Regions from separate parts of the Alkalihalobacillus sp. R86527 genome, predicted to be linked through region 2. Evidence: riboswitches for the same ligand, from Rfam matches in the RefSeq annotation. Region 2 holds a riboswitch; the other holds the start of a gene.

Region 1 (15,663 bases), 160 kb from region 2:
TCATTGGGTCATTTACACCCCTTAACAATGATCTCATTACTGCTCTTTATGCTGCAGCCATCGTTGTAGGAGGATTTAAGCCAGCAAAGAGTGCTTACTATGCTATAAAAAGTGGCTCTCTCGACATGAACGTGCTGATGGCTTCAGCAGCGATTGGTGCCGCCCTTATTGGCGAGTGGTTTGAAGGTGCGACGGTGGTCTTTCTCTTTGCTTTAGGAAATAAGCTGCAAAACAGGTCCATCGAACGTACAAGAGAATCGATCCGAAGCTTAATTAACCTTTCACCTTCAGAAGCATCAGTGAAGAATGGAGGTCAACTGATTCGAAAACGGGTTGAAGACGTGAAAGTGAACGATGTGATCATCGTAAAGCCTGGTGACAAAATCCCGCTAGATGGCGAAATCATTTCAGGTTCATCTAGTGTTAATCAGGCACCGATTACAGGAGAATCGTTACCTGTCGATAAAGCTCAGGGAGATGCGGTGTATGCAGGGACGGTTAATGAAAGTGGTTCATTAGAAGTGACTGTAACGAAACTAGTTGAAGATACAACGATTGCCAAAATCGTTCACCTTGTAGAAGAGGCGCAAGAGAAGAAGGCTCCTACTCAAGCCTTCGTCGATCGATTTGCAAGAGTCTATACACCGATTGTGTTTGGTCTAGCACTTCTTATCATGGTCGTTCCGCCATTAGTAGGTTTCGGAACATGGGGGGAATGGTTGTATAAAGGGCTTGCGTTATTAGTAGTAGCTTGTCCATGTGCTTTGGTCATTTCCACACCTGTTGCGATCGTATCTGCAATCGGAAATGCGGCTAATAATGGCGTATTGATCAAAGGGGGGACGTTCTTAGAAAAAGCTGGCGTCATTAAAGCGATTGCTTTTGATAAGACGGGGACTCTTACAGAAGGTAAACCAAAAGTAACAGAGGTCATAAGCGTTCAACAAAATAAGGAAGAGCTCATCAGCATCGCACGAACGATTGAAGAGCATTCGACGCATCCAATTGCTCAAGCCATTACAACGTACGCAAAGGAACGCGACATTTCTGTTAAAGCTGGAAAATCATTTAAAGCAATACCAGGTAAAGGTGCTCAAGCGACGATTAATGGCATCGACTATTTCGCAGGAAATCCGAAACTGTTTTCTGAAATGACAGTGCCATTAGATGACTTTGAAACACGGATCGGTTCGTTACAAAGTGACGGACACACGCTAGTTGTGATAGGAAATCAAACCACAGTTCTAGGTATCATTGCCGTAGCGGACACCATCCGTGACATAACGGTGCAATCGATACAGAAGTTGAAGCAAGTAGGCTTAGAAGAAATGGTGATGTTGACAGGTGATAATGCCGGAACAGCTAAGAAGATCGCTCATGAAACAGGGGTCGATCGCTACTTTGCTGAATTGCTTCCTGAAGGAAAAGTGTCTTCAATAAAAGCACTACAGAATGAAGGTAAGAGTGTTGCGATGGTTGGAGATGGGATAAACGATGCCCCAGCTCTAGCGACAGCTGACATTGGTATCGCTATGGGTGGTGCCGGAACGGATACAGCTATGGAGACGGCAGACATCGTCCTGATGGCAGATAATCTTGAGAAACTACCTTATACGATTCGATTGAGTCGTCGGGCGTTGACGATTATTAAGCAGAATGTCTGGTTTTCATTAGTGACGAAAGTGGCAGCGCTCATGCTTATCTTTCCTGGATTCCTCACTCTTTGGATGGCAGTTCTAAGTGATACTGGGGCCGCATTACTCGTCATTCTAAACAGTATGAGGTTGTTAAGAAAAGAATAGATTGCTTTAGGTAAACCTGTCATTCCAGAGCATGGAATGACAGGTTTTTATGGTATTGTGTTGGTAAAGTGAGGGTAAGGGAGTGAAGGAGATGACGTTGGTCGAGTCGATGCAAAAGGCGATCGATTTTATGGAAGACCATTTGTTGGAAATGATTACGATAAAGGAAATAGCGAGAGCGGCACATTTGTCCCCTTTTCATTTTCAGCGGATCTTTACGATATTAACCGGAACGACAGTAGCAGAGTACATGCGCCGGAGAAGGTTAACGCTCTCCGCTCAAGAATTACGAAAGAGTGATGATAAAATTATTGATCTCGCTTATAAGTATGGCTACGACACTCCCGAGTCTTTCTCGAAAGCCTTTCGTAAGCAGCATAGTCTATCCCCGAGACAAGCAAGAAAAGCTTCTGGAAAGATAACAGCTTATAATCGCCTGGTCATCCAGGTGAATTTGAAAGGAGCGGAACCGATGCAATACGAAATTGTTGAGAAAGAAGCGTTTCAAGTTGTTGGGGTCAAGAAGGAAATGTCTTGTGCGAACGGAGAGAATCTTCGTCTTATTCCAAAGATGTGGGAAGAAGTGAATGGTGATGGAACTGACCAAACGTTACTAAGGAAAAACGACGGACCGGTAAAAGGGATGTTAGGTATTTGTCTCAGTGATAACGAGCAATCCGATCGTATGGAGTATTGGATTGCTGCTGCTCATGAAGGGGTACCGCCTGAAAACATGAGCAAGCTTGAGATTCCTCGTGGTCGTTGGGCGATTTTTAGCGTTCACGGAGCGATGCCTCACGCCATGCAAGCGGCATGGAAGAAGATTTATTCCGAATGGTTCCCATCGAATGGATATGAAAATGCGGGTGGGCCAGAGCTCGAAGTGTATTCAGAAGGAAATCCAAACAGCGATGACTACCGATCTGAAATCTGGATTCCGGTTAAATAGAATAATGGTGATACTTGCGCGATTCTTCAAAATGAAGAGTCGCGTTTTTATATACAAAACTTTAGAGGAGATTCTAATATGAACATTGACAATCAAACGATTTGACTCATATACCTTATGGGGGTATATTATAGGCAAAAGCAAAAGGGAGCTGGTCTTGATGAGTAATGAGCCCGAACTTTCACCACAGCCAGACAAAAAGCCGACAGAACCTAGGACTGAAGATGAAAAACAACTTTTGCAAAATCGGTTAAAACGTATAGAAGGTCAGATTAGAGGGATACAAAAGATGGTCGGGGAAGATCGGTATTGTGTTGACATTCTTATTCAGATTTCCGCGATACAAGCGGCTTTAGATAAGGTAGGATTTTCATTACTCGAACGACATACGAAAACGTGTGTTGCGAGTGCAATTCAAGAAGGGAACGGCGATGAACATATAGATGAATTGATGAAGGTCATCAAACAATTCACGAAATAAGAAGGTGATGAAATGGTCACGGAAAAACAAGTCTCGTTCAACATCACGGGAATGACATGTGCATCTTGCTCACAAAGAATCGAAAAAGTCCTCAACAAGATGGACGGTGTGGAAGCAAACGTCAACCTGACAATGGAAAAGGCTAGTGTTACCTATAATGAAGAAAAAGTAGAAGCGAATGACATTGTAACTAAAATAGAGAAATTAGGATATGGAGTTCAGAAAGAAAAGGTCGAACTGGACATCCACGGTATGACATGTGCCGCTTGCTCAACAAGGATTGAAAAAGGATTGAACCGCACGAAAGGGGTCGATTCAGCTTCAATAAATTTAACTACTGAATCTGGAATCGTAGAATATCAGCCTGGGGTTGTGACGGTTGACGACGTTATCCAAAAAGTAAAGAAATTAGGGTATGAAGCTGTCGTAAAGGAAGATCGTGAAGAGAAGCGTTCTTACAAAGAGGAAGAAATCAAAAAGAAGAAGATGAAGCTAGGTTTATCGATCTTGCTTTCTTTGCCTCTGCTTTATACGATGATCGCTCATCTTCCGATGGATATTGCACTTCCATTACCAGAATTATTCATGAATCCGCTCTTTCAATTCCTATTAGCTACACCAGTACAATTTTATATTGGCGCACCCTTCTATATGGGGGCTTACAGAGCACTTATTAATAAAAGTGCCAATATGGATGTGCTCGTTGCACTAGGAACGTCTGCTGCTTACTTTTATAGTGTAGTGGAAGGTATTCGATTCTTTGCGACCACAGGTTATAATCCGGAACTGTATTTTGAAACGAGTGCGATCTTGATTACACTCATCCTTGTTGGAAAGTTATTTGAAGATCTCGCTAAAGGGAGAACGACGCAAGCCATTACGAAATTACTAGATCTTCAAGCGAAAGAAGCTAGTGTGATAAAAGATGGTGAAGAAGTGAAAATTCCGGTCGATCAAGTCCAGGTAGGCGATATGATTCTTGTTCGCCCAGGAGAGAAGATCCCTGTAGATGGTTTGATACAAAAAGGGAAATCCTCCGTAGACGAATCGATGATTACAGGTGAATCCATACCGGTTGAAAAGACTGAAGGAGATACTGTCATTGGCTCCACTATCAATGAGAACGGAACGTTGACGATGACTGCAGAGAAGGTAGGGAGTGATACTGCCCTTGCAGGAATCATCAAAATTGTTGAAGAAGCGCAAGGCTCCAAGGCACCAATTCAGAGAATGGCAGATGTTATATCAGGTATCTTTGTTCCAATCGTAGTAGGAATCGCAGTCGTAACATTTCTTGTTTGGTACCTTTGGGTGAACCCTTTCGATTTACCGCAGGCACTTGAGGTTGCAATCGCTGTTCTCGTTATCGCTTGTCCGTGTGCACTCGGACTCGCTACGCCTACTTCCATCATGGTAGGTACGGGGAAAGGTGCTGAAATGGGCGTTCTTTTCAAAGGTGGCGAGTTTTTAGAAGGTACTCACAAAATTGATGCCATCTTATTAGATAAAACGGGAACGATTACGAAAGGGAAACCTGAGGTGACTGACTTCATCGTTGTGGATGGAGAAGACCAAGACGTCTTACCTTACCTCATTGCAGCAGAGAAAGCATCAGAACATCCGCTTGCGCGATCAATCGTCCAATATGGTGAACAAAGGCAAATGAAGGTGAATGAAGCTGACAGCTTTGAGGCCATACCGGGTCACGGTATCTTATCTATGGTCGATGGTAAAAAGGTTCTTGTCGGTACAAGGAAGTTGATGGCTCGTGAGGATATACCATTTAAAGAGTATGAAGAGCAGATGGCTCGCTTCGAAAAAGAAGGAAAAACAGCGATGTTCATCGCCATTGAGCAAAGTGTTAGAGGGATCATCGCCGTAGCTGATACAGTAAAAGAAACATCAAAGAGAGCGATTCAAGAATTACGTGAACTTGGAATCGATGTATATATGCTCACTGGTGATAACAAGAGGACTGCAGAAGCGATTGGGAAACAGGTGAACATCACAGGTATATATGCTGAAGTTCTTCCAGAAGATAAAGCGAATAAGGTATCTGATCTACAGAAAGAAGGAAAGCGCGTTGCCATGGTAGGCGATGGAATTAATGATGCTCCAGCGCTTGCAACTGCTGATATCGGAATGGCGATCGGGACCGGCACGGACGTCGCGATCGAAACAGCAGACGTTACGCTTGTCGGCGGGGATTTAGAACATATCCCTAAAGCGATCAACTTAAGCCGGAAAACAATGAAGAACATTCGCCAGAACTTGTTCTGGGCACTATTCTACAACTCGATTGGAATTCCGATCGCTGCGATCGGACTCTTAGCTCCGTGGGTAGCAGGTGCCGCAATGGCATTTAGTTCTGTATCCGTTGTGACGAACTCACTTCGTTTGAAGCGAGTTAAATTATAAATGTAATCACGTGAAAGGAGAGTTCAATATGGAAAATACAACACTTACCATTAAAGGTATGACATGCAATCACTGCAAAGCTGCAGTAGAAACAGCATTAACAGAGTTAGACGGTGTTAATGGAGTAGAGGTAGATGTCTCGAAAGGAAAAGCAGATGTTTCTTATGAAGCATCTAAAGTATCCGTTTCTGATATGAATGAAGCGGTAGAAGAACAAGGTTATGACGTAGTCTAATTTTATTGGAAGGAAAAGAACGAGGGATTTCCCTCGTTGTCAGGCTGTTGAGAAAGTCTAAGGAATCGGCCAACAAAATAGTGGGGATTTACGCTCCAGGATGCTCGCTTTCCGCGGGGCGGGCATCCTTCCGCTTCAATCTGCTTTAATATGAAGGAATAAACCAAGAATAAACCACCTCAAAATGACGCGCTGAAAAGTTTGTTAGCGTAATAGATCGGAAAGTTTAACTTTGATTGAATGTACTCTAGTAGGAGTGAATACCTCTTGACTCCCGTGGTCCAACGGGCGTTCAAGACTCAGAGTGGACGGTCTTTGTTCGCTTTGAGGCTTGGACGTTCGTCCACAGGAAAGCAAGAGGTATTTAAGCTCCTACGGCATAGGAAGCGTATCATCTAGATTACAACAAGCTTAGAACGAGGGATTCCCCTCGTTCTTTTTTTGGTTTCATTTCAATCAAATGAGTGGACATGCTATTAAAGGAATAACAAATATGAATTCCCTTAATATATGGAGATTTTGTGCATAAATTATGAAATTCATTAATTGGGAAATTTATTGGTAAATGGCGTTTAAAAGGCGCTTGCTTTGGAAAAATACTACAGTGTAATCAATAAATAAGGAGGAATTTTGTTTATGTCACATGAAAAATATGGTTCTGTTATTGAAACGCTACATGAGTGTATGACGGCATGTAACCACTGCTACGATTCTTGTCTAAGAGAAGACGATGTGAACATGATGGCAGAATGTATTCGTCTTGATCGTGAATGCTCAGATATTTGTGGGTATTTAGAACAAGCACTTGTTCGAGGGACACCATTTTCTTCTGAGCTAGCTGAAGTTTGCGCGACGATTTGTGAAGCTTGTGGAAATGAGTGTAAGAAGCATGACCACGAACACTGCCAAAAGTGTGCAGAGGCTTGCTTTACATGTGCACAGGAATGCAGAAAACTTGCTGCTTAATTGATATTCGATATAAGTTTAAATCTGCCCGTTTTAAACGGGCTTTTTTTTTATGAAAATAGATAAGTAAACATCAAGGTGCATAAAATCTCGATATCTTTGTGGTAGGATAAAATGTAAAAAAGGGGCATGACATGCAATTCAAAAGAAAGAATAGATTAGCCACAAAATTAGGGATGTTGTTTCTTACAAGTATCGTTATTTTGGAAAGTGTTCTGTTTGTGGTGCTCTACTTTGGATTTTTAAACGAGCGTGTAAGGGTCGAGACAGATGCTTTAGTTGCCAGAGGAAATAGTCATAGAGACGTTTTGGAGAATCATTTTGATCCAAGTACAAGAGAACATGTGGCTCTGATGGAGTCAGAGGCAGAAACACAAGTCGTAATTACGGATGAACAAAATCATGTTCTTTCACACTCTAACGAAATTACTACAAGCATCACTCATATTATCAAATCAGCTGAGGAGATGAGATCAAAGGGTGGAATTATAGAGGGAGATTGGGGAAGTGCCCCTTTTGTTTCAACTGTTTCACCGATTCGCTCTAAAGGAGAAGTTGTTGGCTATGTTTATATGTTTCTTGATACAGGTGGGATCAGAGATGTTCGGGATAATTTAACGAATCAATTCTTAATCGTGATGGGTTTAGCGTTGTTTCTTACGGTAGTTACGATTATTTATTTATCTCGAATCATAACGAAACCACTCATTCATATGAAAGAAGCAACCCAAAAAATGAGTAGCGGTGAGCACGATGTGTTTTTAAGGGAAGATCGAGACGATGAATTGGGCGAACTGGCAAGAGCCATCCAACGACTATCGAATGATCTGCTTCGATTGAAAAATGAACGAAGTGATTTCCTTGCGAGTATTTCCCATGAGTTAAGAACACCTCTCACTTATTTAAGCGGGTATGCTGAAATTGTAAAACGAGAAAACCTAACGTCAGAGGATCGAAAGCGGTACTTAAATATTATTAAAGAAGAATCTCAAAACCTTACAAACCTTGTGAAAGATTTATTTGATATGGCTAAAATGGACCAAAAAGGATTTATGGTTGAGAAGGAAAAAGTGAAGCTTTGTGAGTTGATCGGTGATGTGAGAGGAAAGGTTATACCAGCTTTCGAAAATAAAGGGATTAGTTTGTATACATATTGTGATAAAGACATCATGATCTCCGTAGATCCAGAAAGATTTTCTCAAGTATTGCTCAATCTATTAGATAACGCGCTCCATTATTCAGAAAAAGGGAAATCTGTACGAATCGAAGCTATTCATCATGAAGAAGACGTGAAGGTGGAAGTGATCGATGAAGGAGAAGGAATCCCAGCAGAAGACCTTCCTTATATTTTTGATCGCTTGTATCGTGTAGACAAATCACGCTCTCGTAAATATGGAGGATCTGGACTTGGACTAGCCATAGCAAAAGAAATTGTTGAGAAACATCATGGGGGCATTTCAGCAAAGAGTGAGTTAGGAAAGGGTACTACGATACAAATAGTCATTCCAGGAGTTGAAAACTAGTATGCAGCGCATCTTAATTGTTGATGATGAAGAACGCATGGTCGATTTGATTTCTCTGTTTTTACTCCCACAAGGGTACACGGTTTTTACGGCAAGTACGGGGTTTGAAGCACTAGATGTTATGAGAAAGGAAGCGATAGAGCTTGTGCTTCTCGATGTCATGATGCCAAAAATGGATGGATGGACGACTTGTAAAGAAATCCGAAACATATCAGATGTTCCAATCATCATGCTAACAGCGAGGGATCAGCCTAATGAAATCGTGAAAGGATTAAAGTTAGGAGCTGACGATTACATTACGAAACCGTTCGATGAAGAAGTCCTTCTTGCAAGAATTGAAGCTGTCTCGAGAAGGCTGAACTCTGTAGATGAGAATACACTGTTTGTAAAAGGACTTACGTGGGATAAGGAGAAGCATAAGGTATCCTTTGAAGGCAAAACCATCACGATGACACCTATAGAATTTAATTTGCTTGGTTTATTTATGAGAAATCCTGAGAAAGTTTTCAGCAGGGAACACCTTATCCAATTGATATGGGGCTTCGACTCAAGCACAGAGGGGCGGACGATCGATTCTCATATTCGTAACCTTCGCGAGAAATGCAGACAGTCAGGTTTTGAGATCGATACGTATTTAGTGACAGTCTGGGGAGTAGGTTATAAGTGGAAGAAGTAGATAAGGGAAAATCGTTGGGCTAATAAATAAAAATATGAAAATCCGCAAAATAACGATCGACTTCTCATATACCTTGAAACTGCCAAATGAGGCAGTTTTTTTATTTCACTAGATTGAGTGTCTTTCGAAAGCAAAATAAATGAGAGCTTTTCCCATGTTGGAAAAGCTCTTATTTGTTTACAAATAATTGAAAATAATCAAATACACCAAAGTAGATATGCAGGAAAGTAAGAGTGCTAAAAGCTTATGAATATGATGGAGACGGACCATGGGGAACATAACGGTTACAAATAATACTGACCATCCAATGTGCCACCCGTTGTGGTACGTAATAATGCTTGTTTGTGTTCCAATCCATTCTATTAATCCAAAAATAAGAATCCACTTGATTGTGTAGAACACTTGTTTCTTAACGCTTGAAGGATAATTAGATAAATACACAAATGCAACGAATGGGTTAATAATCAAATTATGTACGAAGTGAACGTTCATAAGGTTAAAAAGATGATCTTCTTGGAGCTCCCAGAGATGAAAGTGACTATGCGAAATAAATTCATATAAAAAAGAAGCTAAGGATATATAAAGCATAGTGGGATAGTATGACTCCCAGTTTTTCCAATCTCCTTTCATGATAGCAAACAAAAAAACTAAGGCAACAAGGATTAAATTCATATAATCTTCTCCTATTTTTAACGTCATTGCTAGAGTGCTCAATATACTTAAATAAAATACCAAGAATTCCCTTTTAATTGATAAAATGCTTAAAGCTATGTATTTTTAACGATAAAATTCAGCAATAATGCTGCAGAATGTCGAGAAGGACTTAAGGATCATATGCCACGGTAAGGCTGGTGTAATTGACCCTAACCTAGCTAGGAGTCAAGCGGAGTTCTTTTCTTGTACAGTATGGGGAGCTTAATAAACAGGGTTTCCCTACAAACAGCAATAATGGTGAGCTTTTTTTCTTGACTTCTTTGTAGTTTACCCCCTAAACTAAGCAGAGGGAATTAAGTTTAGGGGGTAAACTAATTGGATGAGCGTTTGATAGAAGCAGTCGAATTGTTTGAAGATGTAATGGTATTTGGAACTGAAAGGGTCCTGAAGAATGTGAAAGCAGATGTTTGGCAAGAGTATTCCCTTGAACAGATTCAAGTGCTGAAACTTATTAGTAAGAACGGCCCTCTTACGGCTGGCGTTATTGCAGAGCTTCAAGGAGTTCATAAGAGTGCGATTTCGAATCGGTTGAAGAAGCTTGAAGAGAAAAGCTTGATTGAAATCGTCAAATCAGAAGCAGATCAACGAACGAAGCTTGTTGACTTGACTGAAAAAGGAAAGAAAGTTTTAAAGGAATCCGATGAAGCTGTATACGCATATATTCATGATTTGTTCGCAAATCATGTGAAAGATGATGAACTAGACAATTTCTTAATCATGTTCAGGAAGATTAAATCCATATTGAAGTTAGAGGGGGAAAGGGAATGAATTTTATCATTAAATTTAAGTGGCCAATTACAATTGGCTTGCTAGTGATTACGGCTCTATTGTTCGTAGTAGCTCCAAACCTTACAAAGCAGGCAGAAGACGCAGGTACTTTCCAACTTCCTGATGATGCAGATTCGAAACGTGCAGCTGAGATTCTTAATGATGCAGGAGCGGGAGAAGAAACTATTTCCGTAGTGTATTCCTTTGATAAGACTTTGGATGACACAGCAAAGGAAGAAATCTCTTCTACTGTTAAAGAAATTCAAAAGCTCGGGGAGCCAGTCAGCTCTGTATTAGCACCATTCGCTACTGAAGAACTGGAAGCACAGCTTGTTTCAGAAGATAGGAAAACAGTACTCGTTCCGATTACTGTCGATGGGTCACAAGAAGAAGTGGTTGAACTCGCTAAAACGATTCGAACAGATGTGTTAAATGAACAAAACTCTGTTTACCTCACTGGAGAAGCTATCATTAATCATGATGTGAACTTGAGTGCACAGGAAGGATTGAAACGGACTGAAATTATTACGGTCGTGCTGATTTTTGCACTACTATTAGCAGTCTTTCGCTCACTGGTCACACCGATCATTCCGCTTATGGCTGTTGGGATTACGTACTTGTTGAGTCAATCAATCGTTGCATTCTTTATCGATTGGTTCGGATTTCCTGTATCGAACTATACCCAAATCTTCCTTGTCGCCATTCTCTTTGGGATTGGTACGGATTATTGTATTTTGTTATTGAGTAGATTTAAGGAAGAACTGGGCGCGGGTCAACCTATCAATGATGCGATCGTCCGCACGTATAAAACAGCTGGAAGAACGCTCTATATTAGTGGTCTCGCTGTATTTATCGGGTTTTTCGCGATTGGATTTGCTGATTTTCCAATCTTTAAGTCAGCCGTAGCAGTGGCAGTTGGGATTGCAGTCCTGTTACTTGTGTTGAGTACGGTAATGCCATTCTTTATGGCAACGTTGAAGGAGAAGATGTTTTGGCCTTCGAAGAAAACTGTTTCCCATAATGACAGTAAGCTATGGGGTTGGATGAGCAAGCTATCTGTGAATCGTCCGTTGCTGTCGATGCTTGTGGTCGCGGCGATTACGGTACCACTCTTATTCACGTACGATGATGCTCTTTCGTTCAATACAGTAGATGAAGTAGGGAACAGCTATGAATCTGTTAAAGGCCTAAATGCGATTGAAAGTGGATTCGGTCAAGGAGATTCCTTGCCTGTTCAGGTTCTTCTATCAAGTGATGAAGTGCTGGTTACTGAGGACACCGTTCCTTATGTAGAGAAGCTTAGTGCAGAACTTGTGAAAATCGATGGGGTGGATAGCGTCCGCTCGATCACGAGACCTGCTGGTGAAGTGATTACCGAACTTTATGCGGATTACCAGATTGGTAGAGTTGCGGAAGGTGTTAATCAGGCAGCAGATGGTCTAGATGGAGCTGTTCAGGGACTAGGTCAAGCGCCACAAGCCCAAACGGCACCGCCTAATGCTGATGCACCCCAACAAAATCCTCTAGAAGGATTAAATCAAATCTCTGAAGGGTTACACGCTGCAGGTGACCAGCTTCAGGGAATGAGTGAAACTAAAACGATACGCGACACAGGGTTGTATATTCCGAAAGGTACGCTTGAGAATGAAGAATTTTCACAAGTGATCGATCGATATGCCTTTGGGGAGGAAACAGGTACGAAGCTAGAAGTTATCTTAACGGATAACCCTTACTCACCTGAAGCAATCGATACTGTCGATCGCATTTCAGAAACAACGGAGCGTGTGATTAAAGATACGCCTCTTGAAGATGCTGAAGTTGCAATAGGCGGGGTATCGAGTATCAACCGTGACTTGAGTGACATATCCAATAGTGATTTCACTCAAACGGTAACGATCATGTTGATCAGTTTGTTTGTGGCATTAGCGATTATCTTTAGATCCTTTATTATGCCGCTTTATATGATTGGATCGCTACTACTCACTTATTTCACTTCTGTAGCAGTAGCAGAATGGATCTTTGTTAACGGACTTGGCTATGACGGGATTAGCTGGGCAGTACCATTCTTTGGGTTTGTTATGCTAATCGCCCTTGGTGTCGACTACTCGATTTTCCTATTAGACCGTTTCCGAGAAGAATCAACAAATGGGTTATCTGTTGTGGATGCGATTAAAGTATCGATGTCTAAGATGGGTACCGTTATCATTACGGCTGCGATCATTCTCGCTGGTACGTTTGGAGCGATGGTTCCATCTGGAGTTTTGAGTCTTGTACAGATTGCTACCATCGTTATTACGGGATTACTTTTATACGGACTCATCGTTCTGCCATTACTTATCCCGGCTATGACTGTTTCATTTGGTAATGGGGTTTGGTGGCCTTTTAAGAAAAAGTAATAACTTTAAGCCCGCCCTATTCAATTGGGCGGGCTTTTCTATTATTAGAGGGTACGAAATATTGCGGTTTGGCGCATGGTTTGAAATACTTGGTAAGGAATATAAGTTTTCTATTATTTGAGAAGGAGATAAACGGGTATGGAAGGATTAGGGATTATGATTGTGATGACCATCTTTTTATGGTCACTCACAAAAACCATCGTTAACGTTTCTGAGAAGATCACAGAGAAATTACAAAAACAGAACGATTTATTAGAAGAAATTAAGTATAGTATCAACAACAAAGATACATAATCAGTTAAAAAACGGAGTGAAGGATGAGAGATATGAAGAAGCCGAAAATAGGCGTGATTGGAAGTTCGTCCATGGACCTTGTCGTATCATCCGAGAAACGACCTGGTGCAGGTGAAACAGTACTTGGTGAATCCTTTAAAACCGTTCCAGGTGGAAAAGGGGCGAATCAAGCTGTCGCTGCATCACGTCTTGGTGCAGAAGTTTATATGATTGGATGTGTCGGAGAAGATTTTTATGGTAAACAAATCATAAATAACTTCATACAAAACGGGGTTAAAACCGATTACGTAAGATCCCTTACTGGTATGGAGTCAGGAACAGCTCATATTATTTTAGCTGAGGGTGATAACAGCATCGTTGTCGTTGCAGGCGCAAATAAATATGTCACACCGGACTATATCACAAATACGATATCTTTTTTACGCACATGTGATCTTGTCATGATTCAACAGGAAGTACCAGAAGAAACTGTTGCATACACAGCGCAAATTTGTAAGGAAATTGGCGTGCCGCTTTTGCTCAACCCTGCACCTGCAAGGGAAATCACGAGTACTGTTATTGAGCAAGCCACCTATATTACACCAAATGAACACGAAGCATCGGTCTTGTTCCAACATCTATCTCAAAGTGAAGCGCTGAAACAGTTCGAAAACAAAGTCATGATTACAGAAGGAGCGAATGGTGTTCGTTACTATAACGGTGAAAGAGAGGTTCTCGTGCCTACTTATCCCGTTGAGGTGCTAGACACGACGGGTGCTGGGGATACATTTAATGCTGCTTTCGGTGTAGCAATCGCGGAGGGAAGAGAGATAGAAGAAAGTATCGGTTTTGCAAATCGGGCTGCGTCTCTTTCCGTAACTGGATTTGGCGCACAGGGTGGCATGCCTTTAAGGGAAGATGTTGATAAAATGCTTGGTGGAGGACAAGGGTAGAGGCGTTACGAATCGCTATTAATTCAAAAGTAATTGTTAGAAAAGGTAGTAAACCACCTTGGCATTTCTAAAAGAGGCGCTTATCATATGCTTTAACAATTTAATCATGTAACAACTTCTTATCAAGAGAGACGGAGGGACTGACCCGACGATGTCTCGGCAACCAACGCTCTGCGTATGGTGCCAATTTCAGAGGATTTATTCCGAAGATGAGAAGACGCATCGATTTCGATAGTCATGATTTTGTACTGTCACCCCTTCTTGCTTTTTGAAAGCAGAGGGGCTTTTTATTGTTATTAAATGTATATTTATGTAAAAAATCATGCTAAGATTACTTGTGTTAGGGTTACCAAAACTAATTAAATTGGAGGCGATTACATGAAAATTAGTACTATACATAAAAAGTTGGAACTTCGAATAACTCTATGAGATATATCCGCCAATACATATTAACGATCATTGGATTCATTTTTATAGGGGCACTTCCATTTCTATTTGAAGGAATAAGTATGAATATAACCCTCTACCTTAAAGAGTTAGGAGGATTACTAATCGCAATCTTTAATCCTGCTCAACTTACATATTCGAGCGGTCTAAGTGAGAGGGGTTTATTTCCTTATCTATTTACTCCTGTTAGCTATTCTTTAATCATCTTACTAGGTTCGTTGGTTATTTCGCTAATTGGTGCGGTAATACTAGTCTTACTAGTTTTCCTTCTGAAAAGAGAGGTTTTACATAAAATACGTTACTGGATTTCTATTCTAGAAGGCGTACCAGATATCTTTTTGCTTCTGTTAATACAAGTCCTTGTTGTAAGTCTTTATAAGAAAACAGGTTTTTTATTGTTGAATTTCACTACGATGCCAGGTGAGCAAATTTACTTCTTACCTGTTTTTCTGATGAGTATTTTACCAACACTCTATCTTTTCCGGATGTTGGTTATGGCGTTCGACGAAGAAAGATTTAAAAGTTATGTGGAACTTGCTAGATCAAAGGGCATAGCCTGGAAAACAATAATATTTAAGCATATTTTTCCTAATGTTTTATTAGCTTTATTTAATAATATCAATCAGATTATTTGGATAATGCTTTCGAGCCAACTAATCATCGAATATTTATTAAACAGCAATGGTGTGTTCATGTTTATTTATAATTATCTTTCACCTGAAGTTTTGATGACCTCTTTAATATTGTTATATACTCCTTTGTTTGTGATTTTGCTACTATTTCGGGTGATCCTCAACAAAAGATTACCTTCGTGAGAGGGGAAAAAGAATGAGGAACGCATTTAAGAGTCCTCCATTTTTAATTGGATTCATGTTTATTGCTATATTGCTTTTTAGTAGTATATTGAACGGGTTTATTTATGGAGAAGAAATCATTCAAGAGAACACTAGATACAATAGTGAGGGAGAGGCGATTAGTTCTGCCCCGTTTCCTCCTTCTCTCGCTCACCCTTTAGGTACGGACACAGACGGTTACGATTTGGCTCATATTATTATTCATGGA
Region 2 (15,663 bases):
GGGGCTAGCTACAGCGCGTATGATCGGAATGATTTCGTATCGTACAGATGAAATGTTTCAAAAGAAATTTGGCAGGAGGGAGATCGACAAACCTGAAGAACATACCGAGGCTGCCTACGACGTCGAATCTTATCTCAAATACCAGGGACAAAAGCTTGTTGGCAGGTTTGATGCCAATAGCTACTTATATTTATTAAAAGCAATGGATCACCATGATATAGCTAGAGGAAGAGACAGTATTACACCAATACAGAAGATACGAGCTAACGTTTTAGCCATTAGCTTTAAAGGTGATTTAATTTATCCACCCAAGGATCTTGAAAATATTTTTTGCCTTGAGAGGATGGCACGATTCTATCTCGTCGATACAAAGTATGGTCATGATGGGTTCCTTGTTGAATTTGATAAGTGGGGTCCATTAATTAAAGAGCAGTTAAAAGAACCGTCAAAAATTTGAAGGAGTGGATAAGAGATGGCAGAGAATCGTTATAACTTAGAGACAATTGGAATTCATGGTGGTTTACAGGCTGATCCTGCTACTGGAGCGAGAGCATTACCGATTTATCAAACCAACGCCTATAAATTTGATAACACAGACCATGCAGCAGATTTGTTTGGATTAAAAGAGGAAGGATTTATTTATTCTCGGATTGGTAATCCAACGGTAGGTACACTTGAAGAACGAGTTGCTCAGCTCGAGGGAGGAATAGGAGCTCTTGGGCTTGCGAGCGGGATGGCTGCTATTACGAATGCAATCTTGAATATTGCTAATAGTGGAGATGAAATTGTATCAGCTTCCACTTTGTATGGGGGGACGTACAACCTATTCTCAATAACTCTTCCTAAATACGGCATTAAAACCAACTTTGTTGATCCGAAAGATCCGGAATCATTTCGACATGCTATTACACCTAATACTAAGGCAATCTTTGCTGAAACGATTGGTAACCCTGGACTTCACGTACTCGATATAGAGAAAGTGGCAGAAATTGCTCATGAAGCAGGGATACCGTTGATCGTTGACAACACATTTGCCACTCCTTATTTATGTCGACCAATCGAACATGGTGCTGATATAGTCATACATTCAGCAACGAAGTGGCTTGGGGGGAATGGTTCAACAATGGGAGGACTGATCGTAGATAGTGGAAAATTCGATTGGAACTCATCTAAGTTCCCAGGCTTTATTGAACCAGATCCTTCTTATCACGATATTGTATATGCTGAAGCACTTCCTGAAGCGGCTTTTATTATAAAAGCTCGTGTTCAGCTATTACGAGACACTGGCGCATCATTAAGTCCATTTAACGCTTTTCAGATCGCTTTAGGGATTGAAACACTCCATGTTCGGATGAAAGAACACGTTGCGAACACACGTAAGATCGTAACTTACTTGAAAGAAAATCCCGCGGTTGAGTGGGTAAGCTATCCTGAAGAGGAGAATCATCCTTCAAAGAACCTTGTTGATAAATACTTACCAAAAGGAGCAGGATCGATTGTTGTATTTGGGATAAAAGGTGGGCGTGAAACTGGAGCAGGAATTATTAATTCTGTGAACCTGTGGTCGCATGTTGCAAATGTTGGCGATGCAAAAAGCTTGATCATTCATCCAGCAAGCACAACACACCAGCAGTTGAGTGTAGAAGAATTAACAGCTTCAGGTGTGCGAAATGATTTGATTCGTTTATCGGTAGGTATCGAACATATCGATGATCTTATCGAAGATTTGGATCAGGCCATTTCAAAAGCAAGAATTGAAGCAAGCGTATAACGGTTGAACGAATTCAAAAACTTAATAATTTACTCTTATCGAGAGAGGCAGAGGGACTGGCCCGATGATGCCCGGCAACCTTTAAGCTTATCGCTTAAAAAGGTGCTACTTCCAGCAGAATAGCTACACTATTCTGAGAGATAAGAGGAGGTGAAATCGCCCTCTTCTTATTGAAGAGGGCGATTTTTTTGATAAAACATACAACGAATATTGGAGGGACCTATATGACACAACAATATCAGTTCGACACACTTTCTCTACATGGCGGCCAATCACCTGATCCAACAACTGGATCAAGAGCAGTACCGATTTATCAAACGAGCTCTTACGTTTTTCATGATAGTGAGCACGCTGAACGACTTTTTTCACTGGATGAACCAGGAAATATTTATTCAAGGATAGGAAATCCAACTGTTGATGTTTTTGAAAAAAGGATGGCTCTTCTCGAAGAAGGAGTTGCAGCCGTTGCAACATCTTCCGGGCAGGCAGCGATTGCACTTTCGATATTAAATATTGCGAGTGCGGGAGACGAAATCGTAGCGGCTTCAAACTTATACGGGGGGACATATAATTTGTTTGCGGTCACACTCCCAAGGTATGGCATCAACGTGAAATTCGTCGATCCCACAAACCCGGAAAATTTCAAAGAAGCTATCACGAGTAAAACAAAGGGAATTTTCGCAGAAATCATTGGAAATCCAAGTTTGTCAGTTCTACATGTTGAAAAGGTTTCAGATATTGCGCACGATGCAGGAATTCCATTGATCGTAGATAACACCTTTGCCACTCCATATGCGTGTAAACCTCTTACATTAGGTGCGGATATCGTTGTACATTCTGCGACTAAGTGGATTGGTGGGCACGGGACATCGATTGGAGGTGTAGTCGTAGATGGGGGCCGGTTTGATTGGAACTCCCCGAAGTTTCCTACGTTCACTGAACCAGATGAAAGTTACAACGGGATTCGCTATGCAGTTGATTTTGCGACACTGGCGTTCAGCACAAAATTACGCGTACAACTTCTACGTGATTTTGGTAGTTGCTTAAGTCCTTTCAATGCGTTTCTTCTATTACAAGGACTTGAGACGCTTCATCTTCGAGCAGAGAAGCATCATGAGAATGCACATAAGCTAGCGAACTATTTACAAGATCATCCTGCTGTAGATTGGGTGAGTTATCCAGGCTTACCATCGCATCCTTCTTATAACGATGCAAAAGAGATCCTAACGAATGGCTTCGGAGCAGTCGTTAACTTTGGAATCAAAGGAGGAAAAGAAGCAGGTCGGAAGCTCATCGATCACGTTTCTCTTTGGTCTCATCTTGCTAATGTTGGCGATGCAAAAAGCTTGATCATTCATCCAGCTAGTACGACTCATCAACAGTTAAGTCGAGAAGAGCTGCAGAAAGCAGGAGTGAAAGAGGAGCTTATTCGCCTTTCTGTTGGCGTCGAGGGTGCAGATGATTTAATTTTCGATTTAGATCAATCGCTCCGTAAAGCAACTGGTTTAGAAACTGACACACGTATTGTGGTCAATGATGAAGGTGAAATTCAATGGGCTCTGCAAAGTCCTTATCAGAAAGAGTCGATTAATGGGATAGAAACGCAAAGAAAGAAAACACTTGCTGTCGTAGGTCTTAGTGGGAATGAATCGCGTCCTAGTCACCGATTAGCTAGGAAGATGCAGAGGCTTGGATACAAGATTATACCTGTCAATCCAAAGGCAGACTACATCCTTGGTGAAAAAGCTTATCCAGACTTGAAAAGTGTTCCGGATTTAATAGATGTTGTGCAGGTATTTAGAAGCCCTGAAGCAGCTGTGGAAATAGCAAAAGAAGCAGCCGAGGTTAAACCACGTTTATTCTGGCTTCAAGAAGGCGTGGTATCAGAAAAAGCTGCTCAAATAGCAGCTAATGCAGGTCTACAGGTAGTTCATAATCGATGCACATACAAAGAAGCCCAGAGGCTTAGGGGCACAATTTCAACATATGCATGTGAACTTTGATAAGGGAGAGGGAGAAATCATTATGAAGAGAATTCCATGGATCGATCTAAGAAGTTTGGTAGCACTCTCAATGGTAGTGGTGTTCATTCTAATAAGCGCAGGGTGCTCTTCTTCTGGCGCTACTTCGAGTGAGGATCCAAACGAAATAAGAGTGGATTATGCTTATTATTCACCAACTAGCCTTGTCGTGAAAAAACAAGGACTGCTTGAAGAAGAGTTTAAGGGTGAAGATATCAACATCGAATATGTGTTGAGTCAAGGAAGTAACAAAGCTCTTGAATTCTTGAATAGTAATAGTGTTGATTTTGGCTCTACGGCAGGTGCAGCTGCGCTAATGGCAAAAGCGAAAGGCGCTCCAATTAAGAATGTATATATTTATTCAAAGCCTGAATGGACGGCTTTAGTTACAAATAAGGATTCAGATATTAATAGTGTAAAAGATTTAAAAGGAAAGAAAGTAGCCGCAACTCTCGGCACGGACCCATATATTTTCTTGCTTCGTTCTTTAAGTGAAGTGGGACTAACTCAAGATGATATTGAGCTAGTGAATCTTCAACATGGAGACGGTGCATCTGCGTTAAGTACTGGTCAAGTGGACGCGTGGGCAGGGTTAGATCCTCATATGGCACGCCTTGAACTAGAAACAGAATCAGAACTTTTTTACCGAAATGCAGATTTAAATACGTACGGCTTTTTGAACACGAGGACTGAATTTGCTGAGAAATATCCAGAGCATGTGGAACGTGTGATCAGCGTATACGAGAAAGCTAGAAAATGGGTCATCGATCACCCAGAAGAAGCAGCACAGCTACTAGCTGAAGAAGCTGATATTAAGCTTGAAGTGGCTAAGAAACAATTGGAACGAAACGATTTTTCAAATCCAACTCCTGGTGAAGAACAGAAGAAAGCCATCATTAAAGCAGGAAACGTTCTTCAGAAGAGCGAGATCATTGATCAAGATGCAGATATCGAATCGTTAACAAATGAACTGATCGATCCATCGTTTGCAGAAGAAGTTATTTCAGAATTGAAGGGGGATTAGAAAATGGCAAAACAACATTCAGAAGCGATCCCCTTAAAGGGGATCGTGGGCAAAACTTCGCCGAGGCAATTCAGTTTACATCCGATTCTTATTGGAAGCATCCTCCCCTTGCTTCTGTTAGTCGTTTGGGAGTCTTTAAGTAGATTTGGTGTATTGCCTTCTTATTTACTACCAGCACCCACAGTGATTTTTAGCACGATTGTAGATTTGGGTGCCGATGGCTCTCTTTTTGGACATATCGGAATAACATTATATCGAATTTTCTTAGGCTTTCTTTTAGGTGCAGTAGCGGCATTATTGCTTGGTTCTTTCGTAGGCATTTACCGAAAAGCAGAGCAATTGTTTGATCCGATCATCCAAGCATTTCGTTCGATCCCTTCTCTTGCCTGGGTTCCTCTTTTCATCTTATGGATGGGAATTGCTGAAGCCTCGAAAGTAACGCTGATTGCAGTAGGGGTTTTCTTCCCCGTATATCTGAACGTGGTGAGCGGGATTTTAAGTGTTGATCGTCAGTTGATTGAAGTTGGAAAAATGTATGGATTAAATAGTTATCAGTTAGTCAAACGAATTATTCTACCTGCATCTCTTCCTTCATTCCTTATCGGTCTGAGAAGTGGTTTAGGCCTTGGGTGGATGTTTGTAGTAGCCGCTGAATTAATGGGGGCGAGTCAAGGGTTAGGCTACTTGCTCGTTCTTGGACAAAACACCTACTCTCCAGAGCTTATTATCGCGAGCATCGTTCTCTTTGCATTTCTTGGAAAAGTGAGTGATGCCCTCTTGAAGAAAGTGGAGAACCGATCATTACACTGGCAGGATCGTATGGAACAACGCTGAGGAGGATTCATAATGAGTTTACAAGTACGAAACGTGAGTAAAGAATTCGAAAACCGGAAAGCCATTAGTAACATTTCGTTCAACACAGAGAGTGGCGAAATTATAGGGATACTAGGAACGAGTGGGTGTGGAAAAAGCACATTATTACGAGTGGTCTCAGGACTTGATCCATCGTATACGGGTGATGTGATCATCGATGGTGAAGTTTGCAACCATGTTGATAAGAGAGTCGGATTTATTTTTCAGCAACCTAGGCTCATGCCGTGGTTATCTGTGCTAGACAATGTGTCATTTGGCTTAAAGGGAGAAAAGGAAGAGCAACGATCGAATGCAGCTAGATACCTTGACCTCGTTGGACTTAAAGGAAATGAACAAGATTATCCAAAGCAGCTGTCTGGAGGGATGGCTCAGCGCGTTGCTATTGCGAGAGCGCTTGTTACCTCACCACAATACTTGTTACTAGATGAACCTTTTAGTGCGCTCGATGCATTTACGAAAATGAAGCTACAAGACTTATTGTTAGAAATCTGGGAAGCTTACAAAGCCACTATTTTACTCGTTACTCATGACGTTGAGGAAGCACTCTATCTTTGTGACAGACTTATCATCTTGAAGGGGCAGCCTGGAAGGAAAGAGGAAGAGATAGTGATAGATGAACCACGACCTCGTTCTCGTGGAAGTGCAAAACTCGCAGAGTACAAAGAACATATCTTAGAGAGGTTAGAATTGACTACACCTGTAACCGAGATCGGAGGGGCTAGTATATGAGCATAACACTACCAAAACAAATCTCTTCTCAAGCAAAAGGTACTAATCTAGGAAGGTATGAAGAAGCTTACGCATCGTTTCAGTGGGAAAAGGTAGTAGATCAGTTCATCAGTCATACTGGAAAAATGAATGTTGCATATGAATGCATCGACCGACACGTAGAAAATGGTTACGGAAATAAAACGGCTTTGTATTATGTGAATAGTGATACGAAAACATCGTTAACGTTTGATGAAGTGAAGAACAAGACAGATCATTATGCAACTGTACTCAAAAAGCGTGGGGTAAGAAAAGGGGAAAGGGTTTTTGTTTTTCTTCCTAAAAACCCCGAGTGCTATATCGCCATACTTGCTGTGATTAAATTAGGGGCAATCGCGGCACCGTTGTTTGAAGCATTCATGGAGGAAGCAGTGAAGGATCGAATCGTTGATTGCGATGGGACAGCACTCATAACCAACCAAGAGCTTCAAAAGAGAGTGCCTGCTAATGAAATCCCTACACTAAGTCTGATTCTTACGACGGATGAAATCGAGAATACGCAAGTAGAAGAATGGACTCCTATTGAATGGGCTGATCCTGAAGATGGTTTTTTACTCCACTACACGAGCGGTTCAACAGGGAAACCAAAAGGAGTGCTTCATGCCCATCGTTCGATGATTCATCATTATCAATCGGGAAAGTGGGTTCTTGATATTAAAGATTCAGACGTATATTGGTGCACCTCTCACCCTGGTTGGGTAACTGGAAGTGTTTATGGGTTGTTTGCTCCCTGGTTAAATAAAGCAACGATCGTAATTAATGGAGGACGCTTCAAAGCAGAGGAATGGTATAGATTAATCGATGATTTAGGTGTCACAATCTGGTATAGTGCGCCAACTGCATTTCGGATGTTAATGACAAAAGAAGAGATAGTAGAAAACTATCGTCTAACATCCTTGCGACATATTCTTAGTGTTGGAGAGCCACTGAATCCAGAAGTGATCCAATGGGCAACTCAAGTTTTGGGGCAAAGGATTCACGATACATGGTGGATGACGGAAACGGGCGGTCACCTCATTGTTAACTTCCCAGGTGAAGCGATTAAACCTGGTTCGATGGGACGACCATTTCCAGGGGTAAAGGTTGGGATATTAGATGAGGAAGGAAAGGAATTAGCTGTAGGAACAACAGGTCAGCTTGCGATTCAAGCACCATGGCCAGGATTAATGAAAACAATTTGGAAAAACGAGGAGAAATTCGAAAGCTATTTTCCATATCCGGGATGGTATGTTTCTGGTGACCTTGCTTATAAAGATGAGGAAGGATTTATATTCTTTCAGGGGCGCGATGACGACATGATCAATTCCTCAGGTGAACGAATTGGGCCGTTTGAAGTAGAAAGTCAGTTAATCACTCACCGAGCTGTTGCTGAGGCAGGTGTAGTGGGCAAACCAGATCCACTTAGAGGTGAAATCGTAAAAGCTTACATCACATTAAGACGGGGTTATGAAAGAAACGAGAATCTTCTTGAAGAGATTCGACTCCATGTTAGAAAGAATCTTGCAGCACATGCGGCACCACGAGAAATAGAAGTTCTTGACGACCTACCGAAAACAAAAATAAGCGGAAAGATCTTGAGAAGAGTCTTAAAGGAATGGTCAACACAATAACGGAGGTGAATGGAATGGATACACTGCACGTAGCGCTGATTGGTTTCGGCACAGTTGGTAAAGGTGTATATAAAAGCATTGAAAAACAGCGAGGTCAATTGGAGAGTTTGCTTCAGAAAAAGATTTCAATCGAGGCCATCTTAATTAAAAACGACGAATTAGAACGAGAAGTAGATGAAAACACATTAGTGACGACAGAATTGGAAGAACTATTAAATTTACCGCAGCTTGATATCGTTTTTGAAGCGATTAACGGTGTCGAACCTGCAGAAACCTATTTGTCTAGATTAATAGAAAAAGGCTGTCATATCATTACAGCTAATAAAGAGTTACTTGCAACAAGTGGAAATGACTTAAGGAAATTAGCTGTAAAGCACAATGTTGGTTTAAGGTACGAAGCAGCGGTTGCTGCATCCATTCCGATTTTAAGCACTTTGAGAGAAGGAATCAGAAGTAATCAAGTCAAAGAAATCAGTGGAATATTGAATGGGACTTCTAATTTTATTCTCAATGAATTACAAGAAAAAGAAATCTCATTTGATGAAGCACTTCAGTTAGCTCAGGAGAAAGGCTATGCTGAAGCTGATCCTTCGAATGATATAGATGGCTGGGATGCATTTTATAAGATTCTTATTCTATCTGACATTGTATATGGTCGGCAGCCTAAGTGGGAAAATATAACTAGAAAAGGCATAAGAGATGTCGCAAGTTTTGATATCAAAAAGGCTGAAGCGCTTGGTCTTAGAATAAAACATATAGCTAATCTTAGCCTAATTGCCGGAGAGCCAGTTATTACCGTTGAGTCAGTTGCAATCTCTTCAACTCACCCCTTCTTCAACATTACAGGTGTCAACAATGCTATTAAGGTTTCTGGTAATCTCGCAGGTGATATTACACTCCAGGGACCAGGGGCCGGCGCTGAACCAACTGCTAGCGCAATGATTGAGGATTTACTAAGCATAGATCGAAACAGCTCGGACGCTGTTTGTTATTCTAGACGAGAAAAAGCAGAACGTGAAGATCGGAACTTTATGCTGATTGGAGAGGATGGTGCATTAAGAGACCTTAACTTCCTTCCATCGTCCGAAGAGGGTGCTTACTATGCCACGGGCAATAGAAGCGAGATTGAAGCATCTTTACGTTTGTTTCCTCATGTAAGAATTTATCCTCTTCAAGAAACGGTCGAACATCGCTTTACGTCTCAATTAAAAGTAGTATAGGTATTTCTTCCCCCTCCGAGAGAAAGAGGGGGATTTTACATTCAACCTAATGAAAGCGCTTTAATAAAATTCACAATAAAAAATGTGATGTCATGTAATCTCACTCATGAAAGGGTTGTAAGCGGTTGCAAATAAACAGATATATCTAAATAGTCTAAAAATTTTCAATAAGGGTGTTGACCTTCACATGAAACGGGAGTAATATTGTCCTCAATTACACAAATTATTTAAACAATTCAAACATTCAACAAGGACCTAACTCATATGGTCCTACAAATTAAACTTGATGCTTTAATGCGTCTATTACCAAAAGGAAAGGAGTGAACAAGGTGAGTGAACAATGGATCTACCTTAATGGAGAATTTGTAAAAAAAGAAGATGCCAAAGTATCGGTATATGATCACGGCTTTCTTTATGGTGATGGGGTGTTCGAAGGAATTCGCATGTATGATGGTAATGTTTTCCGTCTGGAAGAACATCTACAACGATTATTCGACTCAGCTCATTCAATCATGCTCAATATAACTTATACGATGGAGGAATTGACTGACATTGTTGTTCAGACATTGAAGAAGAATGAACTTCAGGATGCCTATATTCGTATTGTTGTATCACGAGGCGTGGGAAATCTTGGGCTTGATCCATTCACATGCAGGGAGCCTCAACTGATTGTCATTGCAGAATCACTAGCCTTGTTCCCTAAGCATCTTTACGATACAGGGATTGAAATCGTTACGGTAGCAAGTCGACGAAACCGGTCAGACGTACTAAGTCCAAAGGTTAAATCATTGAACTATTTGAATAATATTTTGGTGAAAATCGAGGCGAACCTCGCAGGTGTAAGTGAAGCCCTCATGCTAAATGATCAGGGCTATGTTGCTGAAGGTTCTGCAGATAATATATTTATTGTGAAAGGTAACGTAATCAAAACACCACCAGGATATGTAGGTGCGCTAGAGGGAATCACGCGAAATGCCATCATGGAACTTGCTAGAGAAAAAGGATATGAAATGCGAGAAGAAACATTTACAAGGCATGATGTTTATGTGGCGGACGAAGTTTTCCTTACCGGAACTGCTGCAGAGGTTATCGCCGTCGTTAAAGTTGACGGTAGAGTAATCGGTGATGGTCGTCCTGGAAACACAACAAATACTCTTCTTAAAGCATTTAGAAACATCGTCACGGTAGATGGAGTGAATGTATACCCATCGAAACGGGATGTTCAAGCAGGGTAATCCCACAATTGAATAAGGAAAATCAATGACGAGGTAAAAGGTACAGGATCGAGTATTTACCAGAGAGCCGGTAGAGGTGGAAGCCGGTACTACTCCCTGCACCGACATCCCCTCTGAGTGCTGATCTGAATGAAGCAACGTAGGATCAGCCAGGTGTTTTACAACACTTGTTATTAAAAAGAACAGCATATGCTGTTACTGAGGTGACATTGAATAGTTGTCACAAATGTAGGGTGGTACCGTGAAGTCTTTTCGCCCCTACGGACCGTGTTAAGCGGCGTGGGGATGAGAAGGCTTTTTTTTATACTTTCACTAACGTAGTAGCAACCTGTTTTCACTGGATAAAGAGCTTGTTGCAAAGCATGCTTATAAGCAAAATTCATTACGAAGCATTGGAGGGATTATCAGTATGCGGGCGAAGGCAAGAAATGAAGCCGAAGCTGTTACGACGGAGATGACCGGAGCGGATATTCTGATCGATTCATTGAAAAAGGAAAATGTTGAAGTGCTGTTTGGCTATCCTGGAGGCGCAGTATTACCGATTTACGACGCACTCTACCGTTCACCGATCAAGCATATCCTTTCAAAACATGAACAAGGTTCCATCCATGCTGCTGAAGGATACGCGAGAGTAAGCGGTAAACCAGGTGTCGTCATTGCAACATCGGGTCCAGGTGCTACTAATCTCGTGACAGGTATTACAGATGCCATGATGGATTCGTTACCAATCGTTATTTTTACAGGTCAGGTAGCGAGCAATGTTATCGGTACAGATGCTTTTCAGGAAGCGGATGTGATGGGAATCACTTCACCGATTACAAAGCATAATTACCAAGTGCGTGATGTGAAGGACCTTCCTAGAATTATTAAAGAAGCCTTTCACATAGCTTCTACTGGTCGTCCGGGTCCAGTTTTAGTTGATATTCCAAAGGATGTATCGAATAAGAAGGTGGCACCGGGTGAGGAGTGCAAAGTAAATCTACCAGGTTATCAACCAACTTTCTCTCCCAATGTATTACAAATTAAGAAACTAGCAGACGCGATTGGAACTGCACAAAAACCGGTCATTTTAGCTGGAGCTGGCGTTCTTCACGCCACTGCCGGTAAAGATCTACTCGCATTTTCAGAAAAGCACCAAATACCAGTAGTCAATACCCTCCTCGGTTTAGGAAGTTATCCAGGAAACCACCCGCTGTTTCTTGGAATGGGAGGCATGCATGGTACGTATACAGCCAACATGGCGTTGTATGAATGTGATTTGCTTATCAGCATAGGAGCGAGATTCGATGATCGGTTAACAGGTAACCTTGATCACTTTGCTAGAAATGCAGTAGTAGCACATATCGATGTGGATCCAGCTGAAATAGGGAAGAACATTCCTACCCAAATACCAATCGTTTCTGATGCAAGAGAGGCGTTGAGGAGTTTACTCGATGTAGAAACAAGAACGCCTGAAACGGACGAGTGGCGGAAACAACTTGCAGAAAAGAATAAACAGTATCCGCTTTGGTACAAAACGCACACAGAAGAATTTTTGCCACAGCGAGTGATCGAGCTCGTTCATAAGCATACAAAAGGAGATGCCATCATCACGACCGATGTGGGGCAACACCAAATGTGGGCAGCTCAATATTATTCTTTTACTGATCCGAACAAATGGGTTACTTCAGGAGGGCTAGGAACAATGGGATTCGGCTTTCCTGCTGCTATTGGCGCACAGCTAGCGTTTCCTGAACAAACAGTTGTTTCACTAACTGGCGATGGCGGTTTTCAGATGACGCTTCAAGAGCTATCTGTTCTTCAAGAGTTAAATCTTCCTGTAAAAGTAGTAATCGTAAACAATCAATCACTTGGAATGGTACGACAGTGGCAGGAAGCCTTCTATGAACAGCGGTATTCTCAGTCTCTTATTCCAATTCAACCTGATTTCGTGAAACTTGGTGAAGCATATGGAATTAAGGCATATCAAGTGCAAACAGAAGAAGAAGCCGAGGCGGTCTTCAGTGAAGCATTTTCACACAGGGATCCTGTATTGATCGATTGCAGGGTTAGTCCTTCTGAAAACGTATATCCAATGATTGCACCTGGGAAAGGTCTTCATGAGATGATCGGGGTGAAACCATGAAACGAATCGTGACGGCTACGGTTATTAATCAAAGTGGTGTGTTGAATCGAATCACCGGATTGATGACCAAAAGACAGTTCAATATAGAGAGCATTACAGTCGGACATACCGAAACAGAAGGTATTTCCAAGATGACATTTGTAGTGAACGTTGAGGGCGATGGAAAGATTGAGCAGTTGATTAAACAGTTAAACAAGCAAGTAGACGTGCTTAAGGTGTCTGATATAACAGACCAGGCAATCGTCGTAAGAGAGCTAGCTCTCATCAAAGTCATTAGTAACGCACAAATCAGAAGCGAATTATCCGGAATTATTGAACCCTTCCGAGCTTCCATCATCGATGTTAGCCGCGAAAACTTAACGGTTCAAGTTACGGGAGACTCAGATAAAATCGAAGCCATCATCGATTTGCTCCGACCATACGGGATCAAAGAGATGGTTCGAACTGGTATCACAGCATTCCCAAGAGGAAGCCAGAGATCTGTAACAGACTTAAAACAGTATTCAATTCTTAATTAATAAACCACATTCAGAAGGGATGGAGAATAATGGCGAAAGTTTACTATAACGGTGATATTAACGAAGGTGTACTGAAAGATAAGAAGATTGCAGTGGTTGGATACGGTTCACAGGGGCATGCACATGCACAGAATCTACGTGAAAGCGGATTTGACGTAACGGTTGGTTTACGCAAAGGACGTTCATGGGACCAGGCATCTGAAGATGGATTCGATGTGAAATCAGTCAAAGAGGCAAGCGAACAAGCTGATGTAGTAATGGTTCTTCTCCCAGATGAACATCAGCCGGATGTTTACAAGGAAGAGATCGAACCAGGTCTGAAAGCAGGTAATGCACTTGTATTTGCTCACGGATTCAATGTTCATTTCAATCAAGTTGTTCCACCTTCAAATGTAGATGTATTTCTAGTTGCTCCAAAAGGTCCTGGACACCTTGTAAGAAGAACATTTGCTGATGGAGCTGGCGTTCCTGCACTATTCGGCGTGTATCAGGACGTAACAGGCGAAGCGAAAGAACTTGCACTAGCTTACGCGAAAGGCATCGGCGGAGCACGAGCTGGCGTTCTAGAAACATCGTTCAAAGAAGAAACAGAAACAGATCTTTTCGGAGAGCAAGCAGTGCTTTGCGGTGGTCTAACGTCACTCGTTAAGGCAGGATTTGAAACCTTAACTGAAGCGGGTTATCAGCCAGAAGTCGCCTACTTTGAATGTTTACATGAGCTGAAACTAATCGTTGATTTGATGTATGAAGATGGTATTGCTGGTATGCGTTACTCAATCTCAGATACAGCTCAATGGGGTGATTTCGTTTCGGGCCCACGCGTTGTCGATGCGGATACAAAGAAACGAATGAAGGATATTCTAGAAGAAATCCAATCAGGAAAGTTTGCAAAAGGGTGGATCTTAGAGAACAAGCTGAATCGACCTGAGTACCATGCGATCAATGAGAAAGAAAAGCAACACCCTATTGAACAGGTAGGGAAAGAACTACGCGCAATGATGCCTTTTGTTAAGCCAAAATCAAAGAAGGAAGTGGTTTCAAGTGCAAAAGATTAATGTATTCGATACGACGCTTAGAGACGGCGAACAGTCAGCAGGTGTCAATCTGAATGCATTAGAAAAGCTCGAAATCGCGAAACAACTCGAAAGGTTAGGAGTCGATATTATGGAAGCGGGTTTTCCTGCCGCTTCCAAAGGTGACTTCCAGGGTGTGAAAAACATAGCTGATACAGTAAGGAATGTATCTGTAACAGGTCTTGCCAGAGCGAATAAGAAAGACATCGATATTGCATGGGAAGCCTTAAAAGGCGGCGCTGACCCAAGATTGCATGTCTTTCTTGCAACATCTCCGATCCACATGACACACAAGCTTAAGAAGACACCTGAGCAAGTGGTAGAAACTGCAGTAGAAGCTGTAAGGTATGCAAAAACGATGTTTCCTAAAGTTCAATGGTCCGCTGAAGATGCATGTCGTTCAGACAGAGCGTTTCTAGCAAAGATCATTACAGAAGTGATCGACGCTGGTGCAAGTGTTATTAATATTCCGGATACAGTCGGTTATCGGAGTCCACAGGAATACGGAGAACTATTTACGTATTTGAAGAAAAACGTTCCTAACATCGATCAAGTTGCTCTTTCTGCACATTGTCATGATGACCTTGGTATGGCTGTAGCTAACTCACTAGCTGCGATTGAATGCGGTGCTACTCAGATTGAAGGAACGATTAATGGAATCGGTGAACGTGCTGGGAATGCTGCGATCGAAGAAGTCGCTGTTGCCCTTCGAATAAGAAATGATTTCTATAACGCTGAGACAAACTTGAAATTGGATGAAATCAAACGAACGAGTACGCTGGTAAGTAAGTTGACTGGTATGGTGGTGCCAGGAAATAAAGCTGTCGTGGGAGCAAATGCATTTGCTCATGAATCAGGTATTCATCAGGATGGCGTTCTTAAGGAGAAATCCACCTATGAAATTATTAGTCCTCAATTAATTGGTGTTCAATCAAATAGTCTTGTTCTTGGTAAGCATTCAGGAAAGCATGCATTCAAAGATAAAGTAAAAGAGTTAGGGTTCGTTCTTGATGAGTCGAAAATCGTAGAGGCTTTCACTAATTTCAAAGATCTTGCTGATAAGAAAAAACACATCACAGAAGAAGATTTAATCACGCTTCTAACTGATATACAGACTGACGAGACAGTTGAGAAATATGAGATTCATAGTATACAGGTACAATATGGTACAGCTAATATTCCGACAGCAACCATTTCAATGAAGTCACCTGATCAATCGATGCTGCAGCAAGCTGGCACAGGTTCGGGGAGTGTTGAAGCAATCTATAATACGCTTGAACAAATGATACCAGGTACGCTACAGCTACAAGACTATCGTTTAAGTTCAGTTGGTGGGGGGCGTGATGCCCTAGCAGAAGTTCATGTTCGTGTCTTGTATAACGGAATTGAATCAAGTGGGCGAGGTACTGCCCAGGATGTACTAGA

The links. A riboswitch is a leader RNA that binds a small molecule or an ion and turns the genes downstream of it on or off. The one in region 2 is predicted to bind S-adenosylmethionine.
Region 1: another riboswitch for S-adenosylmethionine. It lies ahead of SJY16_RS05180 (ABC transporter permease subunit); the one in region 2 lies ahead of SJY16_RS04340 (PLP-dependent aspartate aminotransferase family protein).

The regions. Positions count from the first base shown of each region.
Region 1 covers NZ_JAXHBW010000001.1:1,009,052-1,024,714, forward strand. Annotated here, with positions in the region: gene SJY16_RS05115 (heavy metal translocating P-type ATPase) at 1-1,802, shown strand, start outside; gene SJY16_RS05120 (AraC family transcriptional regulator) at 1,894-2,751, shown strand; gene SJY16_RS05125 (metal-sensing transcriptional repressor) at 2,912-3,232, shown strand; gene SJY16_RS05130 (heavy metal translocating P-type ATPase) at 3,245-5,650, shown strand; gene copZ (copper chaperone CopZ) at 5,679-5,885, shown strand; gene SJY16_RS05140 (four-helix bundle copper-binding protein) at 6,522-6,851, shown strand; gene SJY16_RS05145 (sensor histidine kinase) at 6,986-8,374, shown strand; gene SJY16_RS05150 (response regulator transcription factor) at 8,376-9,050, shown strand; gene SJY16_RS05155 (CBO0543 family protein) at 9,228-9,722, opposite strand; gene SJY16_RS05160 (MarR family winged helix-turn-helix transcriptional regulator) at 10,080-10,532, shown strand; gene SJY16_RS05165 (MMPL family transporter) at 10,529-12,928, shown strand; gene SJY16_RS05170 (hypothetical protein) at 13,067-13,222, shown strand; gene rbsK (ribokinase) at 13,255-14,154, shown strand; SAM riboswitch class I at 14,271-14,370, shown strand; gene SJY16_RS05180 (ABC transporter permease subunit) at 14,664-15,416, shown strand; gene SJY16_RS05185 (ABC transporter permease) at 15,430-15,663, shown strand, end outside.
Region 2 covers NZ_JAXHBW010000001.1:850,353-866,015, forward strand. Annotated here, with positions in the region: gene metX (homoserine O-acetyltransferase MetX) at 1-457, shown strand, start outside; gene SJY16_RS04335 (O-acetylhomoserine aminocarboxypropyltransferase/cysteine synthase family protein) at 473-1,771, shown strand; SAM riboswitch class I at 1,804-1,918, shown strand; gene SJY16_RS04340 (PLP-dependent aspartate aminotransferase family protein) at 1,996-3,774, shown strand; gene SJY16_RS04345 (aliphatic sulfonate ABC transporter substrate-binding protein) at 3,797-4,816, shown strand; gene SJY16_RS04350 (ABC transporter permease) at 4,820-5,650, shown strand; gene SJY16_RS04355 (ABC transporter ATP-binding protein) at 5,663-6,418, shown strand; gene acsA (acetate--CoA ligase) at 6,415-8,067, shown strand; gene SJY16_RS04365 (homoserine dehydrogenase) at 8,082-9,287, shown strand; gene ilvE (branched-chain-amino-acid transaminase) at 9,617-10,522, shown strand; gene ilvB (acetolactate synthase large subunit) at 10,932-12,647, shown strand; gene ilvN (acetolactate synthase small subunit) at 12,644-13,165, shown strand; gene ilvC (ketol-acid reductoisomerase) at 13,195-14,220, shown strand; gene SJY16_RS04390 (2-isopropylmalate synthase) at 14,207-15,663, shown strand, end outside.